3 regions of the Serratia nevei genome follow, and region 2 is predicted to be linked to each of the others. Evidence: predicted binding sites of a transcription regulator. Region 2 holds the regulator's gene; each other region holds the start of a gene.

Region 1 (7,306 bases), 1.6 Mb from region 2:
GCACATGCGCAGCACGGTGCGGTATTCGCCGTTGACGAAGAACTCGTCGATCAGCTCGCCTTCCACGTTGAATCCCAGCTTGCTGTAGATGTGGATCGCTTTCGGGTTCTCCTTGTCGACGATCAGGTACAGCTTGTACAGGTTCAGCACCGAGAAGCCATAGTCCATCGCCAAGCGGGCGGCGGTGCTGGCGTAGCCTTTGCCCTGGTGGGCGGGATCGATGATGATCTGGAACTCTGCGCGGCGGTGGATGTGATCGATCTCCACCAGCTCCACCAGGCCGACCTTGGCGCCTTCGTGCTCGATGATAAAGCGGCGCTCGCTCTGATCGTGGATGTGTTTATCGTAGAGATCGGAAAGCTCGACAAAGGCTTCGTAGGGTTCTTCAAACCAATAGCGCATGACGCTGGCGTTGTTGTCCATCTGGTGGACGAACGACAGATCGTCCCGTTCCAATGGGCGTAACCTGACGCTGGCAGTGCTGGACATGTGGGCTCCTCTGTGCCGTGAAATTGTGCAAAGTATAACTTCACAGAATGGATGAAGGCGAAAAAAAACGGCGCCGCATGGGCACCGTTTAGGCAAGGTTCAGGCTGCGCGCCTCAGTCGGCGGCGTGACCCTGCTCAGGCAGGCGTTCGCCGTCCAGCCAGGCGGCGCCATCGCGCATTGCCAGGCGGCCATCGACGAACCAGCTCACCACCAGCGGATAGATCGTGTGTTCCTGGGTTTGCACCCGTTCAACCACGTCATCCTCCTCGTCGTCAGCGAAAATCGGCACCTTGGCCTGCAAAATCACCGGGCCGCCGTCGAGCTGTTCGGTCACGAAGTGCACCGAGGTGCCGTGTTCGCTGTCGCCGTTGTCGATGGCCTGACGGTGAGTATGCAGCCCCGGGTATTTCGGCAGCAGGGAAGGGTGGATGTTCAGCAGGCGGCCGGCATAACGCTGCACGAACTGCGGGCTGAGGATGCGCATGTAGCCGGCCAGCACCACCAGATCGGGCTGGTACTGGTCGATAGCGTCCGCCAACGCGGCGTCGAACGCCGCGCGATCGGCGTAAGCCTTGGCATCCAGCGCCTGAGCGGCGATGCCCGCCGCCTCGGCGCGCTGCAGGCCATAAGCCAGCGCCTTGTTGCTGAACACCGCCACGATCTCGGCGGCGATGCGGCCCTGCTGGCAGGCGTCAATCAGCGCCTGGAGATTGCTCCCCTGGCCGGAGACCAACACCACGATCTTTTTCATCAGTTGATGACCACTTGTTGTTCGTCGGAAGAGGCGGTCAGTTTACCGATTTTCCACGCTTTTTCACCTGCCGCGGTCAGCAGCGCGATGGCCGCTTCCACTTCGGCTTCCGGCAGGGCGATGACCATGCCTACGCCGCAGTTGAAGGTGCGGTACATTTCATGACGGCTGACGTTACCGGCCTGCTGCAGCCAGGTGAACACCGCTGGCCACTGCCAGCTGGCTTCGTCGATCACCGCCTGCATGCCTTCCGGCAGCACGCGTGGAATGTTTTCCCAGAAGCCGCCGCCGGTGAGGTGAGCGATGGCGTGGACGTCCGCCTTCTCGATCAGCTCCAGCACGGACTTCACGTAAATCTTGGTCGGCGCCAGCAGGTGGTCGGCCAGCGGTTTGCCTTCCAGCTGGGTGGCGGTCGGATCGGTGTTGCTCACTTCCAGGATTTTGCGCACCAGCGAGTAGCCGTTGGAGTGCGGGCCGGAAGCGCCCAGGGCGATCAGCGCGTCGCCGGACTGCACTTTGCTGCCGTCGATGATCTCGGATTTTTCGACCACGCCGACGCAGAAACCGGCCACGTCGTAATCTTCGCCGTGGTACATGCCCGGCATTTCAGCGGTTTCGCCGCCCACCAGCGCACAGCCGGACTGTTTGCAGCCTTCGGCGATGCCGGTGATCACGCTGGCCGCGGTGTCCACATCCAGCTTGCCGGTCGCGTAGTAGTCGAGGAAGAACAGCGGCTCGGCGCCCTGAACCACCAGATCGTTGACGCACATCGCCACCAGATCGATGCCGATGGTGTCGTGGCGTTTCAGATCCATCGCCAGACGCAGCTTGGTGCCCACGCCGTCGGTACCGGAAACCAGCACCGGCTCGCGGTATTTCTGCGGCAACGCACAAAGGGCGCCAAACCCGCCCAGACCGCCCATCACTTCCGGGCGACGGGTCTGTTTAACTACACCTTTGATGCGGTCTACCAATGCGTTGCCTGCATCGATATCGACACCTGCGTCTTTATAGCTGAGAGAGGTTTTGTCGGTCACTGCGCGATTCCCCACGACGGTTTGCGGTTTGAAAACTGTGCTTCCGATGTTGATTCCGGAATAAGGCGCGGCAATTCTAACAGCGCAGGCAAACGTTTGCGAGCGGCTTGTGAACCGGCTCCGCTTTTTCGTCATCTATACTGATATTCAAACTTTTGTTGATCCCGATCGGGCTATTGTGGGTGGCGCGGCGAAAAAAAGGAGGTATAATCCCGCGATTTTTTTGGCCGCAACCACCTTAATAGGAGAAAAATGATGAAGATCGTTGAGGTGAAACACCCGCTGGTAAAACACAAGCTTGGCCTGATGCGCGAAAATGACATCAGCACCAAACGCTTCCGTGAGCTGGCCTCAGAAGTGGGTAGTTTACTGACCTATGAAGCGACCGCCGATCTGGAGACGGAAAAAGTCACCATCGAAGGCTGGTGCGGGCCAGTTGAAGTGGATCAGATCAAAGGGAAAAAGATTACCGTAGTGCCGATCCTGCGCGCAGGCCTGGGCATGATGGAAGGGGTGCTGGAGCACGTGCCGAGCGCGCGCATCAGCGTGGTGGGCGTTTACCGCGACGAAGAAACCCTGGAGCCGGTGCCGTACTTCCAGAAGCTGGTTTCCAACATCGAAGAACGCATGGCGCTGGTCGTCGACCCGATGCTGGCCACCGGCGGTTCGATGATCGCCACTATCGATCTGCTGAAGAAAGCTGGCTGCCACAGCATCAAGGTGCTGGTCCTGGTGGCGGCGCCGGAAGGCATCGCCGCGCTGGAGAAAGCGCACCCGGACGTTGAGCTGTACACCGCCTCCATCGATCAGTGCCTGAACGACAAGGGCTACATCGTGCCTGGCCTGGGCGATGCGGGCGACAAGATATTTGGTACCAAGTAAACATTTGAGCCGACTTAACGAGTCGGCTTTTTTTTGACTAAAACCTATAAAACCAATAAACCGAGGAAAAGCACACATGACCCGTCGCGCCATCGGCGTCAGCGAGCGCCCGCCGCTGCTCCAGACCATTCCGCTCAGCTTCCAGCACCTGTTCGCCATGTTCGGCGCCACCGTACTGGTGCCTATCCTGTTCAAGATCAACCCGGCGACCGTGCTGCTGTTCAACGGCATCGGCACGCTGCTGTATCTGTTCATCTGTAAAGGCAAGATCCCGGCCTACCTCGGTTCCAGCTTCGCGTTTATCTCGCCGGTGCTGCTGCTGTTGCCGCTCGGTTATGAAGTAGCGTTGGGCGGTTTCATCATGTGCGGCGTGCTGTTCTGCCTGGTGGCGCTGATCGTGAAAAAGGCCGGCACCGGCTGGCTGGACGTGATGTTCCCGCCGGCGGCGATGGGGGCGATCGTCGCCGTCATCGGGCTGGAGCTGGCGGGCGTGGCGGCCAACATGGCGGGGCTGCTACCGGCGGAAGGTACCAGCGCCGACTCGACCACCATCACCATTTCGCTGGTGACGCTGGCGGTCACGGTGCTCGGCTCGGTGCTGTTCCGCGGCTTCCTGGCGATTATCCCGATCCTGATCGGCGTGCTGGTGGGCTATGCGCTGTCGTTCTTCATGGGCGTGGTGGATTTGACCCCGATCCGCGAGGCGCACTGGTTCGCGCTGCCGACCTTCTACACCCCGCGCTTTGAGTGGTTCGCCATCTTCACCATTCTGCCGGCGGCGCTGGTGGTGATCGCCGAGCACGTCGGCCACTTGGTGGTGACCGCCAACATCGTGAAAAAAGACCTGATCCGCGATCCGGGGCTGCACCGTTCGATGTTCGCCAACGGTATCTCGACGGTGTTCTCCGGCTTCTTCGGTTCCACGCCGAACACCACCTACGGCGAGAACATCGGCGTGATGGCCATCACCAAGGTCTACAGCACCTGGGTGATCGGTGGCGCGGCGGTGCTGGCTATCCTGCTGTCCTGCATCGGCAAGCTGGCGGCGGCGATCCAGGCGGTGCCGGTGCCGGTGATGGGCGGCGTTTCGCTGCTGCTGTACGGCGTGATCGGCGCCTCGGGCATTCGCGTGCTGATCGAGTCCAAAGTGGATTACAACAAGGCGCAAAACCTGATTCTGACCTCGGTGATCCTGATCATCGGCGTGAGCGGCGCCAAGGTGCATATCGGCGCGGCGGAGCTGAAAGGCATGGCGCTGGCGACCATCGTCGGCATTGGTCTGAGCCTGCTGTTCAAGGTCATCAGCCTGTTCCGCAAGGAAGAAGAGGTGCTCGACGCGCCGGACGAACCGGCGGAGCAGAAGTAACGAAAAGGGCAGCCCAGGGGCTGCCCTTTTTATTCGTGTTTCTGCATTATATCCGTTGGGATAAAGTAGCTGATAGCATTAACAACATCGGTTAAAAGGAAAGAGGGTATGGAGTACTACGGCTATATTTTGCTCAAATTTGTGATTGGCTTTGTCATTGTTATCACCCACCTGAACCTGTCGGGAAAGACACAGCTATCGCAGATGACCCCAGTGGATTTTATCGGTAACTTTGTGCTCGGGGGCATTATTGGGGGCGTTATCTATAGCGACAGCATCCCCTTGTACCAGTATGTCGTTGTATTACTTATCGGTGTAGGACTAATTTCTCTGTTGAATGCAATCAGTAAACACTGCAACTTCTTTCGTTCGGTCACTATCGGCAACCCGATACCAATTATAAAAAACGGCCGCTTTTTGATGGAAAATATTTTAGCCAAGAAAAATAAAATCGACATCTTGAACGTTTCCTCACAGCTGCATGCGCAGGGGATTCACGCCTTTCAGGAGATTGTCTATGCGCAAATTGAGCCGGGCGGTCAGATAACTGCGGTATGCGAGGGAAATGAACTGCCTTCAGTTATCATTATGAAAAATGGCAGGGCCAGGCCTTATGAGCTGCAGGAGATTAGTAAAGATGAGGAGTGGTTGAACCAAACTATCCGTGAACATGGCATAGAACCGAAAGATATTTTTATTGCTGAGTTTTGGGACGGTAGGACAGCATTCATTCTTAATGACGGACGTATAGTTAAAGAGTGAAAAAGGGGAGCCTCAGCTCCCCAATGTCATATTAGCTGCGAATTTTGCGGTACACGAACAGCACCACGATGGCGCCGATAACCGCTACCACGAAGCTGCCGAAGTTGAAGCCGTCAACCTTGCCGTAGCCGAAGAAGGTGCTGATATAGCCGCCGACTACGGCGCCGATGATCCCCAGCACAACGGTCAGGATAAAGCCGCCGCCGTCTTTGCCGGGCATGATCCACTTAGCCAAAATACCGGCGATCAGGCCGAAGATAATCCAGGAAATAATCCCCATTTACTGCTCCTCTCTTGGTGGCTGAGTATGGCTTACTGCTGGGTGGCCGGCTGCGTATTGCCGTTCACCGCCGCATCGGTCTCTTGTTTCAACTCTTGCGCTTTGTTTTCGGCGCTGTTCTTGATGGCTTCGGTCTTCGCCTTGGCCTGCTCGGTCAGATCGTTAGCGCCGTTGATGGCGTCGTTTTTGATGGCCTTGGCCTGATCCACCAGCTGCTGGCTTTGTTTGCCGGCGTCATCCTTGATCGCGGCGGCCTTGGCCTTGGCGTCGTTGGTGATGGCGTCCGCCTGTTTGGCGGCTTCATCTTTAATCGCCGAGGCTTTGTCCTTCAGCTGGTCAGCCTGCGTGGCGGCCTCTTTTTTGATTTCATCCGCCGTCGCTTTCGCCTTGTCCGTCAGATCGTCCGCTTTTTTCTGGGCGGCGTCTTTCATCTGCTCGGCGCTGTCTTTGGCTTTATCCAGGTTGGCGTCAACCTTGGAAGAGTCATCACAGCCGGCAACCAACAACCCGATAAAGGAGGCTAACAGCACTTTATTCCATACTTTCATCGTCTATATCCTTGCAGAAACCTTGTTGATGGTGATTGCGTTTTGCCTACCTATACTAGGTCAGGTTTTACTTAAATTACAAATTTAACCTGCGTAGGCATGAGGTTAGGGTTTGATATCAGACTATTCTTGCCGGTGAGGGAGCCGCAATCGATTAAACGGCGCTAAGGCATTGCTCACTATTGCGGCATAAGATCCTGCCGGTTCAACAGCGCCCGTTTTCTGTGTTAAACTGCCCGCGTTTTTCTGCCAGTTTTGGTTGAGGTGCTTCTCTGAATACGCCGGCACAGCTTTCACTGCCACTTTATCTTCCCGATGATGAAACTTTCGCCAGTTTTTATCCGGGCGAGAACCCATCCCTATTAGCCGCGATCCAATCCGCCGTCCGTCAGGAACATGGCAGCTATATCTATTTTTGGTCGCGTGAAGGCGGCGGGCGCAGCCATCTGCTGCATGCGGCCTGCGCCGAGCTTTCGCAGCAGGGGGAAGCGGTGGGCTATGTGCCGCTCGACAAACGCGCTTACTTCGTGCCCGAAGTGTTGGACGGCATGGAGCAGCTGGCGCTGGTTTGCATCGACAATATCGAATGCATCGCCGGCGACGAAGAGTGGGAGATGGCGATCTTCAACCTCTACAACCGCATCCTGGAAACCGGCCGCACCCGTTTGTTCATCACCGGGGATCGCCCGCCGCGCCAGCTGAACCTGCGTTTACCGGATCTGGCTTCGCGCCTGGACTGGGGGCAGATCTACAAGCTGCAGCCGCTGTCGGACGAAGAGAAACTGCTGGCGCTGCAGCTGCGCGGCAAACTGCGCGGCTTTGAGCTGCCGGAAGACGTGGGCCGCTTCCTGTTGAAACGGCTGGATCGCGAGATGCGCACGCTGTTTATGACCCTCGATCAGCTCGATCGTGCCTCGATCACCGCCCAGCGCAAGCTGACCATCCCGTTCGTTAAAGAGATCCTGGGGCTGTAGCGGCTACCGCAAAAGAAAGGGCGCGACAGTCCGCGCCCGAATTCGAATTTATAAAATCTCCAGCACCTGCTCCGGCGGCCGGCCGATACGCGCCTTGCTGCCTTTCACCACGATCGGGCGTTCGATCAGTTTCGGGTTCGCCGTCATCGCCGCCAGCAGCTGTTCTTCGCTCAGACTGTCGTCCGCCAGCTTCAATTCTTTGTACAGATCTTCTTT
Region 2 (7,306 bases):
CGCTTTTCCCCGCTGCAGGAAATACCCCAGTGCGGCCAGGATCACCGTCGATACCATCACCGTCACCGTCGCCAACAGCGGTTGGGCAATAAACGCCGACACCAGCATGCTCGCCACAAAGCACAGCCCCAGCTGCAGCGTATTTTGCAGCGCGGCGGCTTTACCGCTGCTTTCCGGGAACGGCATCAGCGCATTCGCCACCATGATCGGGTAGCCGGCGCCGTTGACCAGCGCCATCACGCAGAACGGGATCAGCAGCGTGGTGAGCGTCGGTGCGGTCAGGGTCGCCACCAGATACAGCGCCACCATGCTGACACCATAAGCTACCAGCAGCCACGGCAGCAGGGTTTTGCCATTGATGCGCGTGAGCGCGGCGCGGCAGCCGTAGCCACCCAGCAGGAAGGCCAGCGTTTGCGGCACATAGCTCAGACCGATGTCGCTCGGGCTGTAGCCCATGTCACCGAGGATGAACGGCGAGCCGGTCAGCCAGGCGAAGAAGCCGGCCGAGCAGGCGGCGTACATGGCGACGTTGCCGCTGAACACCGGGGATTTCAACAATTGCCAGAAGCTGACGCCGTTTTTTGGCGCATCGGCGGTGGGTTGCGTTTTGGCGCGCTCTTTGAGCATCAACGTCGGCAGCAGCAGCAGCGCGGTGATCACCAACAGCGCGGCGAAGATCGCGCGCCAGCTGGCGTGGTTCAGCAACCAGGCGCCCAGCAGCGGGGCCAGCGCCGGCGACAGCGCCACCAGCGGCATAATGGTGGCGAACACGCGGTTGGCCTGGCCTTCGCGGTAACGGTCGACCACCAATGCTTGCCAGATGGCGGTGGCGGAGCAGACGCCGACGGCCTGAATAAAGCGCAGGATCCAGAGCTGCACGGCGTTTTCCACCCACAGCATGCCCAGGCAGCCGAGGGCGAACAGCGTCAGGCCGATCAATAAGACCGGTTTGCGGCCCAGACGGTCGGAGAGCGGCCCCCACAGCAGCTGCGCGAAGGCGAAGCCGGCCAGGAAGATGCTCAGGCTGGCGCTCACCGCGCCGGCGGAAATTTGCAGTTCTTCCCGCATGGCGCCGAAGGCGGGCAGGTACATATCGGTCGCCAGATAACCCAGCATGCTCAGGCCGGCGAGGTAGAACATAAAGCCAAAGGAATTTCGCATGGTATTTCTCGTTAATATTTTAATGTCGCAGGTTTTTAGCGCCGGCCAGTGTATCCGGCTGGATCTCTGCTTGTGAAACGGTAATATTTGCAAAGTGCTGTTAAAAAAATTGAAGGCAAAGCGATGTGGTCTGAATATTCTCTTGAAGTGGTCGACGCGGTGGCGCGCACCGGCAGTTTCAGCGCGGCGGCGCAGGAGCTGCACCGGGTGCCGTCGGCGGTGAGCTATACCGTACGGCAGCTGGAGCAATGGCTGGCGGTGCCGCTGTTCGAGCGGCGTCACCGCGATGTGGAGTTGACGCCGGCCGGCGCGCTGTTTATCAAGGATGCGCGAGTTGTTATCAAAAAAATGCTCGACACCCGCCGCCACTGTCAGCAGGTGGCCAACGGGTGGCGCGGCCAGCTGAATATCGCGGTGGACATCATCGTCAAACCACAGCGCAGTCGCCAACTGGTGCTGGATTTCTACCGTCATTTCCCCGACGTCGAACTGATGCTGCAACCCGAGGTGTTCAACGGCGTGTGGGATGCCTTGGTGGACGGCAGGGCGGACATGGCAATCGGCGCCACCCGTGCGGTGCCGGTCGGCGGCGGCTTCGCCTTCCGCGACATGGGCTATATGAACTGGCTGTGCGTGGTCAGCCCGCAGCACCCGCTGGCGCAACTGACAGGGCCGCTGAATGACGATCAGCTGCGGCCGTACCCTTCGCTTTGCCTGGAGGACACCTCGCGCAATCTGCCCAAGCGCGTCACCTGGACGCTGGATAACCAGCGGCGGCTGGTGGTGCCGGACTGGACTTCGGCGCTCGACTGTTTGTGCGCCGGGCTGTGCGTCGGCATGATGCCGGCACATCGGGCGCTGCCGCGGGTGCAGCGCGGTGAGCTGAAGGCGTTGCAGCTGCAGCAGCCGTTTCCCGCCAGCCCTTGCTGCCTGACCTGGCAGCAGGATAAACCCTCACCGGCGATGAGCTGGCTGCTGGCGTATCTGGGCGATGGGGAGACGCTGAACCAGGAGTGGCTGAGCGAGGCGGAACCGGAAGCCGCGCAGGCTTCCGGCGCGGGGGATTAGCGGCGGTAGTCGATGAACGGACCGTCGGCGACCGAGCGGCGTTCAATCAGCTTCGGATGCACTTCGATCACCTGCGACTCTTCGCGTTTGCTGATGATGCGATCCAGCAGCATGGTGAAGGCCATTTCGCCCAGGCGTTCTTTAGGCTGGTGAATGGTGGTCAGCGCCGGGGTGAAGTAGCGGGCGTTACGCACGTTGTCATAGCCGATCACGGAAATATCCTGCGGCACCCGCAGCCCCAGCTCGTCGGCGGCGCAGATGGCGCCCATCGCCATGATGTCGCCGCCGCAGAATACCGCGGTCGGCCGCTGCTTTTGCGACAGGATTTGGTGCATCGCCTTGTAGCCGGACTCCGGCTCGAAGTCACCCTGGACGATCCACTCTTCGCGAATGTCGATATGCGCTTCCTGCAGCGCCTTCATAAAGCCCTGGTGACGGCCGCCGCCGGTATTGCGCGACAGTTGGCCCGGAATGGCGCCGATATCGCGGTGGCCGCGCTCGATCAGGTAACGGCCGGCCAGATAGCCGCCTTCGAACGCGTTATCGATGATGGTGTCGGTGAAGTCGCCGCGCGCGGCGCCCCAGTCCATCACCACCATCGGGATATTGCGGTAGTCTTCCAGCATGCCCAGCAGCTGATCGGGGTACTCGGAGCACATGACCAGCAGGCCGTCGACGCGCTTTTGCGCCAGCATCGCCAGGTAGGCGCGCTGCTTGTCGAGATTGTTGTGCGAGTTGCACAGGATCAGGGTGTAGCCTTTGCTGTAGCAGCTGTTTTCCACCGCCTCGATCACTTCGGCAAAGTAGGGCGCTTCGCTCGAGGTGGCCAGCAGGCCGATCGACTTGGTGTGATTGACTTTCAGGCTGCGCGCCACGGCGCTCGGCGAGTAGTGCAGCTCTTTGATGGCGGCCCACACGGCCGCTTTGGTCTCTTCGGCGACGAAACGAGTCTTATTGATGACGTGCGAAACGGTGGTGGTGGAAACGCCCGCGCGTTTGGCCACATCTTTAATCGTTGCCATGTAAGGAATGACTCCTGAACTCACATGTTTACAGCATGTAAGTGTGATGTTAATCGTTTGCCTACGTAGATCCTTCTCCAGAGAAGCGAAAACTGAGTTTTTAGTGTGTTGAAGTCTTCAGCGCTTAATCAGGAGGGGCATGGATGCCGGTACGCAGTTGTGAACTGCGAATTTTGTCGCATATTGAACAAAAGTGGAAGAGGTAATCGAGATTATAAACCGGGAAATGATAACAAGATTTTATCGGCGAACTGTGGGAAAATGATTTGACGTACTAATTGTGCGCCTTTTATCCTTAGGAAAGCCCATTTTAAAGGAGTTGTCATGGATACCGAATTGAAGATGTCGCTGTTCACCACCGTCTGCGCATTGGCGGTCATTATCGCTTTCAGCTTCGTTGCCGCGTTGAACTGATTTACCCCCGGTTATAAAAAAGGCGCAGCCTGGCTGCGCCTTATCACCTCAGAACCTGCGCTTACGCCAGGTTTTCCGCTGCGAAGGTCCAGTTGACCAACGCCCAGAAGTTTTCCAGGTATTTTGGACGCGCATTGCGGTAATCGATGTAATACGCGTGTTCCCACACGTCAACGGTCAGCAGTGGTTTGTCTTCACCGGTCAGCGGGGTGGCCGCGTTGGAGGTGTTGACGATCGCCAGCGCGCCGTCCGGTTTTTTCACCAGCCAGGTCCAGCCTGCACCGAAGTTTTTCACTGCGGCATCGGTGAACTGCTCTTTGAACGCAGCGAAAGAGCCGAAGGATTTGACGATTGCCGCCGCCAGTTCGCCCTGCGGTTCACCGCCGCCCTGTGGCGACAGGCAGTGCCAGTAGAAGGTGTGGTTCCACACCTGCGCAGCGTTGTTGAACACGCCGCCGTTAGAGGTCTTGATGATCTCTTCGAGCGATTTGCCTTCGAACTCGCTGCCTTTCACCAGGTTGTTCAGGTTAACCACGTAGGTGTTGTGGTGTTTGCCGTAGTGGTATTCCAGGGTCTCGGCGGAGATGTGCGGCTCGAGCGCGTTTTTCTCATACGGTAATGCAGGTAATTCAAACGACATTGCTTCCTCCTTTACAGCGCCATTCGCTTCCCGCCGGGGCGAGAGCCGTATGGGCCGTTTTTTATTGTGGTCATTCAATCTTAACAATTTTCATCATAAAAAACAGGAGGAAAAGCGAGAAATGCGCGTGGGGAAGTGCGATGGGCGATAGCTTGAGCAGGCGGTTGCGACCGGGGCCGCAACCGCGCAGAACAGTGCATTAACGAATGGTTTTCGGCGTCACTACGCGGCGTGCGCCGATGTAGTGGTTCTGCCAATAGTCGTTGTCGAGCTGACTGATGCGGATCTCTTCACCGGTGCGCGGCGACTGGATGAACTTGCCGTTGCCGAGGTAGACGCCGACATGGTCCGCCACGCCGCGGTTGTTGATGCGGAAGAACACCAGATCGCCGCTTTCCAGTTCGCTTTTCTTGATCGGCGCCGCATCGCGCAGGTGATACATCTCGTTGGCGGTGCGCGGCATCTTGATTTTCACTACGTCTTTATAGGCGTAATAGATAAGGCCGCTGCAATCGAAGCCGGTGCGCGGCGAGCTGCCGCCCCAGCGGTAAGGTTTGCCCATCTGTCCCATCAGCTTGGCCATCGCGGTCTGCTTGGCGTGCTGGTAGCGTTTTTTGTGCGCGGGGCTGAGTTTCAACGGCTTTTCTTCACGCGCCAGTTTGGCGGTGGCCATACCGGCTTCGCGGTGGCGACCATAGCCTTTTTTATAGCCTTTTTTCGGCGGGGTGACTTTAATCTTGGCGGTTTTCTGCGCTTTGGCCTTGGGTTTGGCGCTGACGATCTTTTTCGCGCTTTTCTCGCTTTTTGCCTTGGCGGTCTTGGTTTTTTTTTCGGGGGCCGTCACTTTGGCTTTTTTGGCGGCTTTGTCCGCTTTCTTTTTTCTGCGGTCATCGGGCCGCGCTTCATTGGCATGGCTTTTACGCTGCTCGGCGGCAACACGCGCCTGTGGCGCAGCGTGCGCCAAATTGAAGAAGAGCTGCGTAAACAGCAGCGCAAAGAGCGTAAGAATTAAACGCATGTCGACGTCACCAACCTTGGCCCCGAAACGGATATCGAAAGAGTTACAGTATTCCCGAATTTCGCCATATAAAACAGCGAAGAACTCATAAATAATAATCCATATTGTGAGAAAACGTTAATGACATTTTTTTTGGTTCAAAATCAGCCTGTTGATGTATGAAAAAGCGCCAGTTGGCGGTGGAGATATAATTAATCCGCGCCGTCATCGCGACGCAATATATTAGTGAAATGGTCGGATTAAAAATGTTATTCTCGACGTATGTTTTGACCGGAATGACGTGGCCGGTGAAACGCGATCGGCGGCGGGCGAATATCCTTGCAAAAGATGGCGTTTTCTTGCGACTGTTCCAGCCGCTACAATAGCCCGCGTGATGCATGTTGTAGCCATGAAATGTGGCTTGAGGAAGCAATAAATGACGACGACACTTGAAAAAATTCAGCACCAGATCGCTGAAAACCCGATTCTGCTGTACATGAAAGGTTCGCCTAAGCTGCCGAGCTGCGGCTTCTCCGCACAGGCTGTGCAAGCGCTGTCCGCCTGCGGCGAGCGTTTCGCCTACGTGGATATTCTGCAAAACCCGGACATCCGCGCCGAGCTGCCAAAATACGCCAACTGGCCGACGTTCCCGCAGCTGTGGGTAGACGGTGAGCTGGTAGGCGGTTGCGATATCATCATCGAAATGTATCAGCGCGGCGAACTGCAGCAGCTGATCAAAGAAACTGCGGAAAAGTATAAAGCGCAGGAAGACCAACAGTCTTAATCGACAGGCTTGCGGTTATCGCGCAATGGGCGGCGCCAGTGCAAACTGGGCCGCCTTTTTTATTGGCTTATTCGGCGAGGTCGCCGGCGGGCAGCGGCCAGCCGCCGAGACGTTTCCAGCGGTTAACCAGCTCGCAAAACAGCAGGGCGGTTTGTTCGGTGTCGTACAGGGCGGAGTGCGCCTGGCTGCTGTCGAACGGCATGCCGGCGGCGATGCAGGCTTTCGCCAGCACCGTTTGGCCCAGCACCAGGCCGCTCAGCGCGGCGGTGTCGAAGGTGGCGAACGGATGGAACGGGTTGCGCTTCAGGCCGGCGCGCTCGGCCGCGGCCATCAGGAAGCTGTGATCGAAGTTGGCGTTGTGTGCCACGATAATGGCCCGGTTACAACCGCGATCCTTGAGCCCTTTGCGCACCGCTTTGAAAATGGCGTGCAGCGCGTCATATTCGCTGACCGCGCCGCGCAGCGGGTTGTGCGGATCGATGCCGTTGAACGCCAGCGCTTCCGGCTGCAGGTTGGCGCCCTCGAAAGGCTCCACGTGGAAGTGCAGGGTCTCGTCCTGCTGCAGCCAGCCGTCTTCATCCATTTTCAGCGTGACGGCGGCGATCTCCAGCAACGCATCGGTATTGGCGTTGAAGCCGGCGGTTTCAACATCTATTACTACGGGATAAAACCCACGAAAACGACCACTCAGGGCGTTAAGATCACTTTTCTCGGCCATCAGTTTCTTATCTTCATCGAATGCAGCGCGCATTATGGCAAATTTTGCGCCCGGTTGCAGGCGCTATTGCGCGGAGAATCAGCAGGGCGCAGCGCGCCCTGAAGGGGAGGCTTAGTGGCCGAGGCCCTGACCGGCATGTTTATTTTCGATCAGCTCGATTTTGTAGCCGTCCGGATCTTCGACGAAGGCGATGACCGTGGTGCCGCCTTTCACCGGGCCGGCTTCGCGGGTGACCTTGCCGCCTGCGCGGCGGATGCTGTCGCAGGTGGCGGCAACGTCGTCCACGCCCAGCGCCAGGTGGCCGAAGGCGGTGCCCATGTCGTAGCTGTCGGTGCCCCAGTTATAGGTCAGTTCGATAACCGCGCCTTCGCTTTCTTCCGTATAGCCGACGAAAGCCAGCGAGTATTTGTACTCTGGATTTTCGCTGGTGCGCAGCAGGCGCATGCCTAATACCTTGGTGTAGAAGTCGATGGCGCGTTGCAGGTCACCGACGCGGATCATG
Region 3 (7,306 bases), 650 kb from region 2:
TGCCGCCGCCGGCGGAGCAGTGGATGCGGCCGTTTTCGGTGACGAGCGTGCGGATGGTGATGTTGGTGTCCATGGTGCCGCAGGCGCTAAGGTAACCGATGCTGCCGCAATAGGCGTTGCGACGCTGCGGCTCCAGCTCTTCGATGATTTCCATCGCTCGCACCTTGGGCGCGCCGGTGATCGAACCGCCGGGGAAGCAGGCGCGCAGTAGCTCGGTGGCCGAGGTCTGCTCCGGCAGGGTGGCGGTAATGGTGCTCACCAGGTGATGTACCGCCGGGAACGGCTCCACGACGAACAGTTCCGGCACCCGTACGCTGCCGGGCTGGGCGACGCGGCCGATATCGTTGCGCAGCAGATCGACGATCATCAGATTTTCAGCGCGGTCCTTGGGCGAATCGGCCAAACGGCGAGCCTGTGCGGCGTCTTGTTCTGCGTCCGCCAGCCGCGGCAGCGTGCCCTTGATCGGGCGGGTTTGTATACGCTGCTGCTCCAGCCAGAGGAAACGCTCGGGAGAGACGCTCAGCACGCTGTTGTGCGGCAGCCGCAGGAAGGCTGAGAACGGCGCACGGTTGCAGGCGCTCAGTCGGCAAAACGCCTGCCATTCGTCCCCTTGGTAGTCGGCGGAGAATCGCTGTGCCAGGTTAATCTGGTAACAGTCGCCGCTGCGCAGGTAGTGCTGAACACGTTGGAACTTCTCGCCGTATTGCCGCCGCGTCATATTGGCATGCCAGCCGCTACGCAGCGTGAAAGGGCGCTCCGCCGGCGCGGTTTGGCGAGTGAGCCAGCGCCAGCGCTGCTCCACATCGCCATAGCTGAGCAGCGTCAGGGTTTGCAATTGGTGGTCGGCGATCGCTGCCCAGTCGTAAATGCCCACCGCCATGTCCGGCAACGCGAGGTCGGCTTCGGCCAACTGCGGCAAGGTTTCCACCCGGCGCCCGAGATCGTAGCCGAACAGCCCCAAGGCTCCGCCCTGAAACGGCAGAGCCGGGTTAAAGGCCGGCTGCCAAGCTTGCGCCGCCAACTGCTGCTGCAGCAGGGAGAACGGATCTTCCTTCGAGTGAGTAGTGACGCCGTCACTTTCGATTTTCGTGCTGGCACCCTGGGTGGTGAGCGTAACGCGCGGCTGTGCGACCAGAATATCGAAGCGGTTATGCGAGTGATCGGCAAAGCCCGAATGCAGCAACATCGCCCAGGGCTGTGCTGAAAGCGGGGCGAAAAGTGTCATCAGAGCACTGCGGCTATAGGGCAAAGACTTTATGTTTGGGGCGGTTACGCTCATGAACGTCAAAAAACCTGGCTGTGAAGACGGCAATGTCTGGGCGTTAGTGTGCCATAGACGGTTACGGCATGCATGTTTTGCCATGCGAGACATGCAGCACAGTTCACATAAACGGCAGTTCAATAAACCTGAAATAAGGCATTTTTTGCGCCATTCATTATACTTCGGTATGTTAAAAATTTAACGTCAAATAAACTGGAAGCCTGCTTTATCGAGGGCGCAAGACCCGAGAAATATAAAAACGATTCGTTAATTTCATCAATTTATTGTTACCCATGGTTATTAACTGGGTGATGCGGGAAAGTTTTGTCTGTGTTTTGTCGCGCGGGCCACTCTGTGAAATGGATGCCTGATTCGACACTGTTTTTCTTGCTGAAAGCATGAAAAGACAAAACAAGATAAATCTTATTTAGCCTGTTGCGGAAATCTGAGCGCCTTAGGCCTATTTATCCCCTCTGGCGCTGAATGGATTGATATTTTTAAAAAAATAAAATTATTATTTTGTTACATTATCATTGAAGAGCCGCCTATGTCGTTAATGTTGAGCGTCATCGTCCCGATGCACAATGCGGGAGAATTATTAGAGCCTTTCCTGGCTTCGTTGCTGGCCCAACGCGAACAACGCCTGGAGGTGATCATCGTCAACGATGGTTCTACCGACGGTTCAGGAGAGACCGCGCACCGTTACGCGGCGGCGCATCCGCATATTCGAGTCATCGATCAGGCCAACGCCGGCGTTTCTAACGCGCGTAATGCCGGGCTCGCCGTGGCCCGGGGAAAATACGTGGCGTTTCCCGATGCCGACGATCTGCTGGCGCCGAACATGTATTCCACGCTGCTGGAGCAGGCGGAGCTCCACCAATTAGACGTGATGCAATGCAATGGCGAGCGCTATTTCGCCAGTGAAGACGAATTACAGCCGATTTTTCCCGAGGCACGTTTACAGACCACCGACGTTATCACCGGCGTACAGTGGTTCGAACGTGCATTGAAATCGAGAAAATTTATTCACGTTGTATGGTTGGCAATATATCGCCTCGATTTTATCCGCCGGCATCGGCTTTATTTTGAACCGGGATTACATCATCAGGATATTCCCTGGACGACCGAGGTCATGTTTAATGCCCAACGGGTCAAATATTTAAGTACGCCGCTGTACCGTCAACGGGTACACGACAAGTCGATCAGCAACCGTCGCCGCACCGGCAAAGCAAACGTGGATTATCAACGCCACTATATGAAAATCGTCGAAATGCTGGAGCGGCTCAATCTGCGCTATGCAAGCAGCATTGCCATTCGTCCGGCTTTTCATTGGCAAATCACCCGTGAAGCGTTGGGCATTTGCCACAGCATTCGCCGTGAGCCGGATCCGGTCGCCCAGAATCAGATTACCGAAGAGTTTTATCAGCGCGGCATCGACAGAGCGATGTTCGCCAACGCGCGCGGCGTGAAGCAGGGGTGGCATGTCATGCTGTGGCGGCATCGCCTGAAGCAGTGGCGCAGCGATAACGGCTGCTCGCAAGTGGCCTGAGGCACAAGACTTTGGGATCCGTCGCGTTAGCGCGTATACTCCTTCTCCCTTTTGCCGGAGAGAACGACACATGCATGCAGGTATGCCATTACTGAGTCACGCGGAGCAGCAGGAAGCGGCGGATCGCATCCATCAACTGATGGAGCAGGGCATGAGCAGCGGTGAAGCCATTGCTCGCGTTGCGCAGGAAATTCGTGAGAAGCATCAGGGCGCTCAGGTTGCGGTACTGTTCGATGACGATGATGAAGACGAGCAGCATGATGCCGCACCGGAGGCGTCGCGGGATGACGATGCTGAAGAAGACGAAGACTATTGATGTTATCGGGGCCGCGCAAGCGGCCCCGTCAGTTTCAGCCGTTGACCGCCACGGCGGCGGCGGCTTGTTTCGCCAGCTCCACCGCCTGTTCCGTCGTGCTCGCCGTTGCCAGCGCTACGCCCAGACGACGTTGCCCGGCGATCTCCGGTTTGCCGAACAGGCGCAGCTGGTTGTGCCCGCACAGCGCATTTTCCAATCCGCTGAAACGCACATCGCTGCTGGTGAGCTGCGGCAGGATCACTGCCGAAGCGGAAGGGCCGAACTGGCGGATGGCGCCGATCGGCAACCCGAGAAAAGCGCGAACGTGCAGGGCGAACTCGGACAGATCCTGTGAAATCAACGTGACCATGCCGGTATCGTGCGGGCGCGGTGACACCTCGCTGAAGATCACTTCGTCGCCACAGACGAACAGCTCCACGCCGAACAGCCCGAAACCGCCCAGGGCTTTCACCACTTTCTCCGCGATAGCCTGGGCCCGGCTCAGCGCCGTCGCCGACATCAGTTGCGGCTGCCAGGATTCGCGATAGTCCCCATCCTCCTGACGATGGCCGATCGGCTCGCAGAAGTGCACGCCGTCCACGGCGCTGATGGTCAGCAACGTAATTTCAAAATCGAATCTTACCAGCCCTTCGACGATCACCCGGCCGCCGCCGGCGCGGCCGCCCTGTTGGGCGTAATCCCAGGCGCTTTGCAGTTGTTCAGGCGTGCGGATCAGGCTTTGCCCCTTGCCGGAAGAGCTCATCACCGGTTTGACGATGCACGGATAGCCGATGTGTTCGACCGCCTGCTGGAAAGTCGCCTCGCTGTCGGCAAAGCGATAGCTGGAGGTGGGCAGGCCAAGCTCTTCCGCCGCCAGGCGGCGGATGCCTTCACGGTTCATCGTCAGGCGGGTGGCTTCGGCGCAGGGCACTACGCGGTGGCCCTGGCGTTCAAGTTCGACCAGCATGGCGGTGGCGATCGCTTCGATTTCGGGAACGATATAGTCCGGCCGCTCTTGTTCGATAACGGCTTTCAGCGCGTCACCGTCCAGCATATTGATGACGTGGCTGCGGTGCGCCACATGCATGGCGGGGGCGTCGGGATAGCGATCGACGGCGATCACTTCCAGACCGAGGCGCTGGCATTCAATGGCGACTTCTTTACCCAGCTCCCCGGAGCCGAGCAACATAACGCGGGTGGCGGAAGGGCGCAGGGCGGTTCCAATCGTTAACATAGTTTCGTACCTGGATCGGTGAAAGTAAGCGGATTGATGATCGGCGGGCAGTATATACGAAAACGATTGCGTGCGCAGCCGCCGCGCCAAGTTTGTTGCTAACTGACTGTTTTTATAACAAGCAGAAATATTTGCCCTGCATGGGCGATTGTGCGTTAATAAGGGACGGCGAAAGAAGGCCTACATATAGCAAGGTTTTCGCGTCTCGTGCCGTCAAGGCAGGTTTATCAAGTAAAGGAAACACAAATGAGCAAGATCACTGGTCACGTTAAATGGTTCAACGAAAGCAAAGGTTTCGGCTTCATCACGCCTGCCGACGGCTCTAAAGACGTTTTCGTTCATTTTTCCGCTATCGTTAGCGATGGTTTCAAGACCCTGGCTGAAGGCCAGCAGGTTGAGTTCTCCATCCAGGACAGCCAACGTGGCCCAGCCGCAGCCAACGTCGTTGCTATTTAACGACTGAGCCGCCAAGAAACCCGCCACCGGCGGGTTTTTTTATGCCCGCTGCCCGTAACGCCGCCCATCTCTGTTATCATTTACCGCTGATTCGGCGCCAGCCTGCGGGCGCGCCGCCATTCCATTCGTCATATAAGAGTTATCGCCGTGAGCACAGTTTCTTTTTCTTCCCTGCCGCTGCCAGCCGAACAGTTGGCCAACCTCAACGAACTGGGGTACGCCAAAATGACGCCGGTGCAGGCCGCCGCGTTGCCCGCCATCCTGCAAGGGCGAGACGTGCGCGCCAAGGCGAAAACCGGTAGCGGTAAAACGGCGGCGTTCGGCATTGGTTTGCTGAATAACATCGTCGTTGCTCAGGTTGCCACGCAGGCGCTGGTGCTCTGTCCCACCCGCGAGCTGGCCGATCAGGTGAGCAAAGAACTGCGCCGCCTGGCGCGCTTCACGCAGAACATCAAAATCCTGACGCTGTGCGGCGGCCAACCGATGGGGCCACAGCTCGATTCGCTGGTGCACGCGCCGCATATCGTGGTGGGAACGCCGGGCCGCATCCAGGAACACCTGCGCAAGAAAACGCTGCTGCTGGACGAGCTGAAGGTGCTGGTGCTGGATGAGGCTGACCGTATGCTGGACATGGGCTTCGCCGACGACATCGACGATGTGATCAGCTACACGCCGCCGCAGCGTCAGACGCTGCTGTTTTCCGCTACCTACCCGGCGGGTATCGAACGCATCAGCGAGCGCGTTCAGCGTCAGCCGCTGAGCGTCGAAGTGGACGATGACGAAGCGCAGACCGCCATCGAACAACGTTTCTATGAGACCACGCGCGATCAGCGGCCGGCGCTGCTGGTGTCGGCCATTCGTTATCATCAACCCGCGTCCTGCGTGGTGTTCTGCAATACCAAACGCGATTGCCAAACGGTGCTTGAGGCCCTGGAGGCCCGCGGTATCAGCGCACTGGCGCTGCATGGCGATCTGGAGCAGCGCGACCGCGACCAGGTGTTGGTGCGTTTTGCCAACCGCAGTTGCCGGGTGTTGGTAGCGACCGACGTCGCCGCTCGCGGGCTGGATATCAAAGAGCTGGAGCTGGTGGTTAACTACGAACTGGCGTTCGATCCTGAAGTGCATGTGCACCGTATCGGTCGTACCGGCCGCGCCGGCATGAGCGGGCTGGCGATCAGCCTGTGCACGCCGCAGGAAATGGCGCGGGCGCACGCGATTGAAGACTACCTGCAGATGACCATTGCCTGGGCGCCGGTGTCCGAGCTGAGCGGGGCCGCCAACGGTTCGCTGGAGGCGGAGATGGTGACGCTGTGCATCGACGGCGGCCGTAAGGCGAAGATCCGCCCCGGCGATATCCTTGGCGCGCTGACCGGCGATGCCGGGCTGACGGCGGCGGAAGTGGGCAAGATCGACATGTTCCCGGTGCATGCCTACGTCGCGATCCGTAAAGCCAGCGCGCGCAAGGCGCTGCAGCAGCTGCAACAGGGCAAAATCAAAGGCAAGAGCTGCAAGGTGCGGCTGCTGAAATAAGCCGAAGGCGGGTGGCGGTTTGCCTTCCCGCCGCTATCTATTTATACTGTATATAATTACAGTTATTTGAGTATTTGAGGACGCACGCATGGCGGTTGAAGTTAAATATGTGGTGGTGAGAAACGGTGAGGAAAAAATGACTTTCGCGAGCAAGAAAGAAGCCGACGCCTACGACAAAATGCTGGATTTGGCGGATAACCTCGGAGAGTGGCTGCAACAGGCGCCGCTGAACCTGGACGACGAACAGCGCGAAGGGCTGAGCTTCTTCCTGGCAGAGAATAAGGACGCACTGGGTCTGATTCTGCGCGGCGCATCACCGGCGGAAACCGGCAAAAAACCGACGGAAGCGAAAGCGAAAAAAACGGTCTCTAACTCAAAAGAGGGATCTGCGTCAGAAAAGCAAGCGGCATAATGACTTATGTTGCGGTGTTGTGATGAAAAAGGATCTAAAATGAGCCGTGAAATAACTTTCTTCAGCCGCTTTGAGCAAGACATTCTGGCCGGGCGCAAAACCATCACCATTCGGGATGCCAGTGAGTCGCACTTCGAACCGGGCGAGGTATTGCGCGTAAGCCGCAATGAAGACGGCGTATTTTTCTGCTTTATCGAAGTGCTGTCGGTAACGCCGGTGCGCCTGGATGCGCTGACCGAACGCCACGCACAGCAGGAGAACATGTCGCTGAGCGAGCTGAAGCAGGTGATCAAGGAAATCTATCCGGGCCTGGATGCGCTGTTTGTCATCGAGTTCGTCAAACGGTAACTCTTTGCCGAAACCCTGTTGTGAGCCAGGGATGGGCGCCCGGATAGCGCTAATCACAACGGGAGGACATATGAAAAAAACGGGTTTGGCTATCGCCTTGTTGGCCATGATGGGAGCATCGACTGCGGTGTGGGCGCAGGATCAAGAGCAACGCACCGCCAAGGTGGGGCAGTGTGCCGGTCTGCAGCCGGCGGATATTGCCGCTCAGGTCAAGCGTGATT

What was found. Region 2 encodes PurR, which represses purine synthesis genes. Its sites were predicted from a motif close to CANGCAAACGTTTGCNTG; they were not measured.
Region 1: a site for PurR is predicted at 2,364-2,381, ahead of purM (phosphoribosylformylglycinamidine cyclo-ligase). Genes of this name have one in related genera too.
Region 3: a site for PurR is predicted at 4,395-4,412, ahead of purT (formate-dependent phosphoribosylglycinamide formyltransferase). Genes of this name have one in related genera too.

What each region holds. Positions count from the first base shown of each region.
Region 1 is NZ_CP149940.1:3,878,835-3,886,140, reverse strand. It holds gene speG (spermidine N1-acetyltransferase) at 1-489, opposite strand, end outside; gene purN (phosphoribosylglycinamide formyltransferase) at 603-1,241, opposite strand; gene purM (phosphoribosylformylglycinamidine cyclo-ligase) at 1,241-2,278, opposite strand; gene upp (uracil phosphoribosyltransferase) at 2,534-3,160, shown strand; gene uraA (uracil permease) at 3,237-4,526, shown strand; gene V8N38_RS18700 (DUF421 domain-containing protein) at 4,635-5,288, shown strand; gene V8N38_RS18695 (GlsB/YeaQ/YmgE family stress response membrane protein) at 5,320-5,568, opposite strand; gene V8N38_RS18690 (hypothetical protein) at 5,601-6,116, opposite strand; gene hda (DnaA inactivator Hda) at 6,389-7,090, shown strand; gene arsC (arsenate reductase (glutaredoxin)) at 7,139-7,306, opposite strand, start outside.
Region 2 is NZ_CP149940.1:2,320,528-2,327,833, forward strand. It holds gene punC (purine nucleoside transporter PunC) at 1-1,161, opposite strand, end outside; gene punR (DNA-binding transcriptional activator PunR) at 1,285-2,229, shown strand; gene purR (HTH-type transcriptional repressor PurR) at 2,226-3,251, opposite strand; gene V8N38_RS11225 (YnhF family membrane protein) at 3,576-3,665, shown strand; gene sodB (superoxide dismutase [Fe]) at 3,727-4,305, opposite strand; gene V8N38_RS11235 (C40 family peptidase) at 4,505-5,323, opposite strand; gene V8N38_RS11240 (Grx4 family monothiol glutaredoxin) at 5,739-6,086, shown strand; gene rnt (ribonuclease T) at 6,154-6,837, opposite strand; gene gloA (lactoylglutathione lyase) at 6,916-7,306, opposite strand, start outside.
Region 3 is NZ_CP149940.1:2,969,751-2,977,056, reverse strand. It holds gene pabB (aminodeoxychorismate synthase component 1) at 1-1,279, opposite strand, end outside; gene V8N38_RS14295 (glycosyltransferase) at 1,809-2,810, shown strand; gene V8N38_RS14290 (YoaH family protein) at 2,881-3,126, shown strand; gene purT (formate-dependent phosphoribosylglycinamide formyltransferase) at 3,161-4,339, opposite strand; gene cspC (cold shock-like protein CspC) at 4,586-4,795, shown strand; gene dbpA (ATP-dependent RNA helicase DbpA) at 4,943-6,325, shown strand; gene V8N38_RS14270 (YebG family protein) at 6,414-6,737, shown strand; gene yqfB (N(4)-acetylcytidine aminohydrolase) at 6,777-7,085, shown strand; gene yebF (protein YebF) at 7,156-7,306, shown strand, end outside.